Lentisphaera araneosa HTCC2155: one gene and its partner. The protein of the gene in region 1 interacts with the protein of each later gene in a pairwise test. Links are inferred from orthologs where the notes say so. Each region holds a gene or a part of one and is shown on either strand. Other genes may lie near its edges.

Region 1 (4,371 bases):
GGATTTCATCATTGATTCAGAAAAAGAAAAAGTTATTGGGACCCCTGCTTTTATGTCGCCCGAGCAAGCGATTGGTAATTCTGATCTCGTGGGGACTCGTAGCGATGTTTATGCACTCGGGGGGATATTATATAAGATTTTAACCCTGCGTGCACCCGCGAATGGTAAGACGACTACCGCAGTTTTACGTCGTAAATTGAATGAAAAAATCAAACACCCATTACTTTACAGTGAGGAAGCCGTTGGCGACAATCCAGATAATGTGAAGCTCATCCACTTGCCCAATTGTCGAGTGCCTCGTTCGCTCGCCGCAATCTGTATGAAAGCTTTGGATGAGAAATTAATTGAACGTTATCAAAAAGTTGGTGATTTGATGCGCGATGTTGAGGTCTATATGGCGGGTTATATTCCCGACGCCGACAAAGGGGCAGGTTTAAATCGTCATTTTTCTCAATTTATCTATAGGAATCAAAAAAGTATCGTTTTAGTGCTGATTTCTATCTTTGCTGTTTTGACAAGTATTATTATTCTTCTACTCTTGATACAGTATACAAAGTAAACAAGAGATTTTATCGTGAGCAAAGAGCGTGAACCCGAGTTTTGGGTAGAGGAATATTCCGATTATTTATTCGGCTTTGCTTACTCTCGACTCAATGATAGCCACAAAGCAGAAGATGTGGTGCAAGAAACTTTTTTAGCCGCAGTAAAATCCTTAGATAAGTTTGATGGGCGTGTCCCCGTGAAATTTTGGTTGCGCGGAATAATGAAAAATAAAATTATCGATAGCATTAAGCGCGATTTAAGAGAATTGAATGAAAGTGAACTCAATTCCTTCCCTGAAGTCAATAGTAAAATCTTTAAAACGGCAGGTGTTTTCTCTCGAAAAGTTGCCGATTGGGACTTTGATCCTTTCCAATCATTTGAGAAAGAAGAGTTTTGGCAGATCTTTAAAGCATGTTTAGAAAAAATGAATGAGCCTTTGAGAAGTATATACATGATGAAAGAGATTGACGGAATTGATGCAAAGCAAATTTGCGAAGAATTTAATATTAGCCATGCAAATTTATGGGTGATCACACACCGAGTCAGAAAGTCGATGAAAGTCTGCTTGAATAAGAATTGGGGCGATACGTACAAATGATTTTAACTTGTAAACAGATTGCTAGAAAAATGGCTGACCAAAAACTTCATAAAGCTTCGCCCATGCAGCGTTGGTGGATAAAGCTTCATATAAAAATGTGCGTGGTATGTGGTTCCTATCAGCGCGATGCCGAAAAATTTCAGCATGCAGAAAGTAAGTTTGCGGAGTTCGAAGAAGGGTGCCAAAAGAAATTAAACTCAGACTTCAAAGAAAAGCTCAAAGCTCAAGTTCGGCAATCACAAAAAGAAGAGAAATAGATCTTTTTGTTTCAAAATAAAAATTGCTTTTGTTGTCATAATCTTTCCTTAAATAATGCTTTCACTTGATCCTGTGATGAAAAAGATTTTTTTAATCTTTTTTTTCTCTTGAATTGTGCTACTATCTGCGAGTTTAAAATATAAAATCCCAACAACTTACGGAGTTTAGCCATGTTAATGAAAGGCAAAAAAGGTGTTATCCTTGGTGTAGCAAATCACAGATCAATTGCATGGGGCATTTTTGAGTCCCTTAGAAATCAAGGTGCAGATATCACTTTGACCTACATGAATGATCGTATGAAAGATGGAGTTGAAAAACTCTTTAAAAAATTCGATATCAATGATGTAGAACTACTCGAATGTGATGTAACTAATCAAGAAACCATCGATTCAACTTTCAAAGCACTTGGCGAAAAACATGGCGAAATTGATTTTGTCGTACACTGTTTGGCTTTTGCTGACAAATCTGAGCTTGAAGGTGAGTTTTACAACACCAGTCGCGAAGGTTACGCGATGGCGGGTGAAGTAAGTTCTTTCTCTTTAGTGGCTATCTCTAAAGCGGCTCAGCCTTACCTCAGTGAGAGTGCGAGTATTGTGAGTTTGACTTACCTCGGTTCAGAAAGAATTTGTACTAACTACAATGTTATGGGCGTTGCGAAAGCAGGTTTAGAATGTAGCACGCGTTACTTAGCTAATGACCTCGGTCCTCAAGGCGTTCGTGTGAACTCAATTTCTGCCGGTCCAGTGAATACTCTTGCCGCTCGTGGTATCGCCGGCTTCACAAAGATGTTGACCATTCAAGAGAAAATCTCTCCTCTACGTCGTGTAAACACAATCGACGAGATTGGTGATGCAGCGATGTTCCTATGTTCTGACTTAAGTCGTGGTATCACTTCAGAAGTCATTCATGTTGATTGCGGGTTCAGCAATGTTGGCGTGGGCCCCATGGAAGCTTACAATCTGGAAAAATAATGATGAATAAACCTAATGTTGCAATTATGGGTGCCACTGGTGCAGTGGGTGCCGAACTTTTAGAATTACTCGAAGAGCGCAATTTTCCGCTCAACTCACTTAAACTTCTTGCTTCTGCTCGTTCAGCAGGCAAAAAGATCAATTTCCGTGGTGAAGACATCACTGTAGAAGAATTGACTCACGACTGTTTTGAAGGCGTAGATATTGTTCTTGCTTCTGCTGGTGGTTCACTTTCAAAAGAATACGCTCCTTCAGCGGTAAAAGCTGGTGCAGTGGTTGTTGATAATACATCGCACTACAGAATGGACCCAGAAGTTCCACTCGTTGTGCCAGAGATCAATCCTGAAGACATCAAATGGAACAAGGGTATTATTGCCAACCCGAACTGTTCAACAATTTTGATGGTGCTCGCTCTATGGCCGCTTCACAAGAAGTTTGGTGTGAAGAGAACTGTATGTTCAACTTATCAAGCGGCATCTGGTGCAGGTGCATTAGCTATGCAGGAACTCGAACAAGAGACTGCGGCTAAATTGCAAGGTGAAGACTTTGAGAATACAGTGATCAATCAGCCTTACGCATTTAACTTATTTCCACACAACTCTCCGATGAAAGAGAATGGTTACGTGGAAGAAGAGTTGAAGATGATGAATGAAACGAGCAAAATCTTTCATGAAGATTCAAAAGTAACAGCCACTTGCGTACGTGTACCTATTATGCGTGCTCACTCAGAGAGTTTGAATATCGAATTCGATAATGCTTACACAATCGAAGAAGCTTATGAAGTTCTCAGATCTGCTCCTGGTGTTGAAGTATTTGAAAACCGCGAAGAAAACCTTTGGGCAACTCCTTTAGATGTTTCCGGTAAAGACCCAGTTTACGTAGGTCGCCTCCGTCGCGATGTGACTCTTGATAATGGTCTTGAGTTATGGTTAGTTGGTGATCAGGTTCGCAAAGGCGCTGCTTTAAATGCAGTTCAAATTGCTGAGCTTCTTCTAGAGGGCTAGAATGGCTGACAATATTTACGATGAGCTCAAGTGGCGTGGACTTATTTTTCAAGAATCAGGTCAGGATGAGCTACGTTCATATCTAAGTGACGAAAAAATCAGCGTCTATTGTGGTTTTGATCCCACGGCAGATAGCTTACACATTGGTCACTTAGTGCCACTTATCACGCTGCGTCGTTTCCAAGAGTATGGTCATAGTGTTTTACCTTTGGCTGGCGGTGCTACGGGCATGATTGGTGACCCCAGTGGGAAAAGCCAAGAACGTAATCTTTTGAGTTCAGATGATATTGCTCATAATGTGGAAAGTATTAAGTCTCAGCTAAAACAAATTATTGATTTTAGTGGTGACTCAGCAACTTTGGTGAATAACTTTGACTGGATCTCTAAGATTAATATTATTGAATACCTCAGAGATATTGGTAAAAACTTTTCTGTTAACGTGATGATGAACCGCGATTCAGTTTCTTCTCGTCTCGAAGGTAAAGAAGCTGGGCTTTCTTACACAGAATTTAGTTACATGGTTCTTCAGGGCTATGACTTCCTTCACCTCAATCGCGAACATAATTGTACACTTCAGATTGGTGGTAGTGATCAGTGGGGCAACATGACTTCGGGTATGGATTTGATTCGCCGAAGCAATGGTAAGCGCTCTTTCTGCATGACAGTACCACTCATCATGAAATCTGACGGAACAAAGTTTGGTAAGACTGCGGGTGGATCAGTTTGGTTAGATCCTAAGCAAACTTGCCCCTACGACTTCTATCAGTACTGGTTTAATGTGGCCGATGCCGATGTGATTCGTTTTATTAAGTTCTTTACCTTCCTTCCTCAGGATGTCGTAGAAGCACTACAAGCTTCCGTTGAACAAGAACCTCATTTGCGCGAAGCGCAAAAGAAGCTCGCTTGGGAAATGACCACGATGATCCACGGCGAAGAAGAAGCGAAAAAAGCTATTTTTGCGGCTGCCGCACTTTTCGGGCGTGAAGACATTAGAGAA
Region 2 (4,420 bases), on another replicon or contig:
ATCTTTGCCTGCCAGCCTTGGCCGGGGACTTGGACTTATTACCAAGTTGGGGACAAATTCAAACGACTTGCGATATGTGAAGCTAGCGTTTGTGAGTCCAGCTCACTAGAGCGATCTCCAGGAGAGATCGTTTTAGATGGGTCCAGTTTAAAGGTGGCCAGTTCTTCCTCAGACTTATTAGAAGTGCGCCGGGTGAAACCGGAAGGGAAACGAGAAATGGATGTGAAAGATTTTTTGCTTGGAGCAGGGTTAAAAAATGGAGATAACCTTACTTCGAGGAATAGTTAAATTTTAGGATAAATTATGAAACAAATTTTTATTAACAAAGAGCAACTTGAGACACGCGTCGCTATGGTTGAGAATAATACTCTCACCGAATACGAAGTGGAGCGTTATGATCAAGAGCGACTTGTTGGGTCTATTTTTAAAGGCCGTATCAAAAACTTAGAAAACTCATTGCAAGCAGCGTTTGTAGATATCGGTTTTCAAAAGAACGCGTTTTTACATTATTGGGATATGATTCCAGCTGCATATAACGATGGTCTTTTTGAGCAAGATGCTATGTCAAAAGATACTGTCGCCGCAATGGATGCCAATATTGGGGACTCATTTCGCAGTACGATAAAAAAATCGATGAAATCTAAGGATGGAGATGAACAGGAGCGCATGCGTCAAGAGATTGAGCGTATACCTGAAATTTTCCCCGTGGGTTCAGAGGTTATTGTACAGGTTACTAAAGGACCTATCGGAACTAAAGGCCCACGTGTAACAACTAACTTGAGTATTCCTGGTCGCTACTTAGTTTTATTGCCACATACAAGTCATATCGGTGTCTCTAAGCGCATTCAGAATCACAAAGAAAGAGATCGTTTACGCAATATTCTTCGTAAAATGAGTCTTCCAGAGAGAATGGGATGTATCTGCCGTACCTTGGGTGACGGTAAGCCAGAGGAATATTTCCACAACGATATCGAGATGCTCTTAGATATATGGGATACGATGGAGCGCAATCGTCAAACTCAGCGTGCTCCTTATTGCCTTTATCGTGAGCCTGATTTGATGTCGCGTTCGACGCGTTATTTCTTGACTGATTCAGTTGATGAAGTTTGGATTGATAATCACGATGCTTACGCAGATTTCAGAAAGACAATTGTCAAAATTTCTGATGTGAATATAGGTAAGCTAAAGCATCACAATAAGCACAAGCCTTTATTTCAGCACTTCGGTATCGCTAAGCAAATTGACTCAATTTTTGAACGTCAAGTGAGTTTACCTTCTGGTGGCTACATCTGTATTGATGAGACCGAAGCTCTAATCGCCATTGATATTAACTCAGGTAAAGCTCGTCAAGGTAAAGATCATCCTGAGACAATTTTGATGACCAACCTTGAGGCAGCCGAAGCTATTGCACGTCAATTGCGTTTGCGTGATATTGGTGGTTTGGTTGTAATCGACTTCATTGATATGCGTTCCAAAAAGGATCAGATGCAGGTTTATCGCTCACTCAAAAAAGCTGTTCAGCACGATAAGGCTAAGACTAAGATCTCGCCTATTTCTCAGCTTGGTCTCTTGGAGATGACTCGTCAGCGCGAACACCAGTCTCTTAAAGATTCTCTCTACACACCTTGTTCGAATTGTGAGGGTAAAGGTGTGGTTAAGTCGATGGTTTCCGTGTCAGTTGAAATTCAGAGAAAGCTTCAAGCTTTATTAAAGAGAACAAAAGAGAAAATTGAAGTGCGCGTGATTTGTCACCCTGATATTTTACATCGTCTACGTGATGAGGATGCCCGTATTCTTAGGAATATGGAGAAGTCTCTTGGTGGTAATTTATCTTTCCGTGCGGATGATAGCTTACACGTGGAAGAGTTTAAAGTAGTGAATCCTCAGTCCATGAAGGAGTATCGTTAATCATGTCTTCAGGAAGCCATATTCTTGATGTTAAAAAATTTGGAAATCCGGTGCTCAGAAAAGTTGCTGAGCCGATTTCTGAAATTAACGATGAGATCCGTGAGCTTGTGGAAGAAATGGTTGATACCATGTACGAAGAGAATGGCATTGGCTTAGCAGCTCCTCAAGTAGGTAGGAGCTTGCGAGTTTTTGTTATTGACACTCATTTTGAAGATGAGACATATGGCAGTGATGGGGAGAAATTGCTTTGCCCTAAAATGCCTTTGGCTCTCATCAATCCAGAAATTATTTCTACTTCGGGCGAAGATATATCTTTTGAAGAAGGCTGTTTATCTATACCTCAAATTAATGCCGCAGTGGTTCGCCCTAGCAACATTGTTCTAAAAGCGCAAACACTGGAGGGCGAAATTATCGAAGCTGATTTTGGCGGTTTAACCTCTCGCTGTATGCAGCATGAAATCGATCACCTTGATGGTGTTTTATTCACGGATAAAGCTGAGAAAGATGATTTGAAGCTCGTGGCTAAAAAATTAGAACAGTTACGGATGAAGACCGAAAAAGCTCTTAAAAAGCGAAAGGCTAAGAAACGCCGTTAAGTTTATAAACCTCGTTAGAAATAACGGGGTTTTTATATTTTCCAATCGGAAAATTGACCTTGATCTTCGGTAATTGTGAAGCGTTTTTGAACTAGGGTTTCCCCTTCTATCTTGGTTGTTAAAGTCCAAGTTCCTACTTTGTCTTCGATGGGAGACCATAGAGTATCCCCTAAGAAGAAGTCCCAGTCATTCGAGCGAATATACATTTCACCTCGAAATGGAGCTGCGGTGTCTCCAGTTTTTTCGTCGATAAAGTCGGGGTGATCAATGATGAATTCGAGTTTTTTTCCACGAGCTTGCTTGATGTTAAGCACATAGCCAAATTCAATGTTTAAACGAGCGGGTATTTGCCAGGTGAATTTTTTTAGCTTGGGGAGTTCTTTGCTGCTTTTGTCCCAGTGGCTATGGACGCCATAGCTTAGCATTTTGAAAGTTGTTTTTTTTCTAGCCATTGTTGAGTGGATCTTGTTTGAAAATATCTAGCGAGCCTTTAAGCGCTGATAAGATCTTCATCTTCGGTGATTTTGTGGCCCTTGATTTTACTTAAGATAAGCATGATGGGGCCAGATAGCACGTAGAGGTTGATGAGTGCGGCTGCGGTCATTTTTGGGCCGCTGCCATAGCGAATGACTTCAGCAGTTCCTACAACTATGATGAGCAGTAGGATAATGATTTTCCGAGCGCGATTCACAGGTGAAACAAGCCATTTGGCCATGTGGGGGTAAGGGATAGGGCTGATCATTAGTAGACCTAAGAATGCTGTGTAAATAGGGAGAAAAAAAGTCATAAGCCATTCGGGGAGATTGGCTTCTGTAGTACCCATAATGACTATCGAGCATACGGCTGAAGCTGCTCCAGGTGTGGGGATGCCACGGAAGCCGGTTTCTTTAGCGACGCCTTCTTTGGGATTGAATTTACTTTCCATTTCCATGGCATTATAAAGTGCAAGCCTTAAGGCTGCGCAACCCATGTACATGGCGCCTGCTAGCCAAAACAGTCTATCTTGGCGAATGAATCCGAGGTCTTTAACTTCTGCAAAACCTAAAAATACTGTTACGTGTGCGTAGATGTACACGAGGACAGCTGGAGCAACACCAAATGTGACCATGTCGGCAAGTGAGTCCATTTCGATGCCGTGTAAAGAAGTGGCGTTGAGTTTGCGCGCGCTCCAGCCATCTAATGCATCAAAAATCATGGCGCCAATGATAACCCAGGCACATGCCGCGAAAACATAGGGCATGATCGTTGTGTTAGCGTTATGGGAAATAATTTCGAAGTGATCGTTGGAGTTTTTCGTGAGAATCTTTTCGTAGGCCTGCAGAGCTAGAAGGATTGCAGTAAAACCACAAAGAGAATTACCCAAAGTCAAGAGGGTAGGGATCTTTTTGTAAAGCTGTGTATGCTTAATTGTGTGTTCTGTGCTCATAGGGATCTCACGAAAAAAAAAGACAGGTTAAAATACCTGTCTTTTTGGAAAAGTCTTTTTAAAGTCTTAGATGTTAACTTTAGTTTTTGGTAGACCTAAAACTTGATCACCTGGCTTAAGACGACCTTCTTGAATGAGTTGGTCGACGCGTTCGAAACGCTTAAGTACGTTCTTTTTACCAGCAGTATTGCCTTTTACTTTTAAACTTCTGTGAATAGACATTTGTGTGTCTCCGTATTAAAATTTTTCATTGTCAGGCGTATCGAAAAGAATATCCAAACCTGAGTGGAAATTAGATGAGTGTTGAAAGTATCGTAGCTTGAATTTTTGTCAAACTAATTTTTTAAATTTAATTGTTGTTCTTGAAGTTTTGCTGTAATCAACTGACCAGCCTTGTAAGAAGAGCGTACCATTGGGCCACTGGCTACAGCGTTGAAGCCAAGCTTCTCTGCGTATTCTTTCCAATCCTCAAACTGCTCGGGGCGAACAT

The links. Proteins that work in one complex are often made in the same cells at the same time.
Region 2: the proteins of LNTAR_RS06035 (region 1) and def interact in binary tests that used the Escherichia coli proteins (3 or more experiments, as listed by UniProt). The link is inferred for Lentisphaera araneosa HTCC2155 from one-to-one orthologs.

The regions. Positions count from the first base shown.
Region 1 is NZ_ABCK01000005.1:60,389-64,759, reverse strand. What follows is about bases 1,417-4,371. They hold LNTAR_RS06035 (aspartate-semialdehyde dehydrogenase), read left to right. Parts: upstream 1,417-2,369; coding sequence 2,370-3,374; downstream 3,375-4,371. Other genes in these bases: tyrS (tyrosine--tRNA ligase), read left to right, coding at 3,376-4,371; LNTAR_RS06040 (enoyl-ACP reductase FabI), read left to right, coding at 1,570-2,370. In the rest of the region: LNTAR_RS25240 (serine/threonine protein kinase), read left to right, coding at 1-559; LNTAR_RS06050 (sigma-70 family RNA polymerase sigma factor), read left to right, coding at 575-1,141; LNTAR_RS06045 (hypothetical protein), read left to right, coding at 1,138-1,398.
Region 2 is NZ_ABCK01000050.1:6,643-11,062, reverse strand. The notes cover bases 745-3,707. They hold def (peptide deformylase), read left to right. Parts: upstream 745-1,910; coding sequence 1,911-2,504; downstream 2,505-3,707. Other genes in these bases: LNTAR_RS24040 (CDP-alcohol phosphatidyltransferase family protein), read right to left, coding at 2,995-3,707; LNTAR_RS24045 (DUF3859 domain-containing protein), read right to left, coding at 2,537-2,956; LNTAR_RS24055 (Rne/Rng family ribonuclease), read left to right, coding at 745-1,908. Also shown: fmt (methionyl-tRNA formyltransferase), read left to right, coding at 1-288; more of LNTAR_RS24055, read left to right, coding at 304-744; more of LNTAR_RS24040, read right to left, coding at 3,708-3,930; LNTAR_RS26840 (small basic protein), read right to left, coding at 3,997-4,152; lipA (lipoyl synthase), read right to left, coding at 4,266-4,420. UniProt on the Escherichia coli protein: Removes the formyl group from the N-terminal Met of newly synthesized proteins. Requires at least a dipeptide for an efficient rate of reaction. N-terminal L-methionine is a prerequisite for activity but the enzyme has broad specificity at other positions.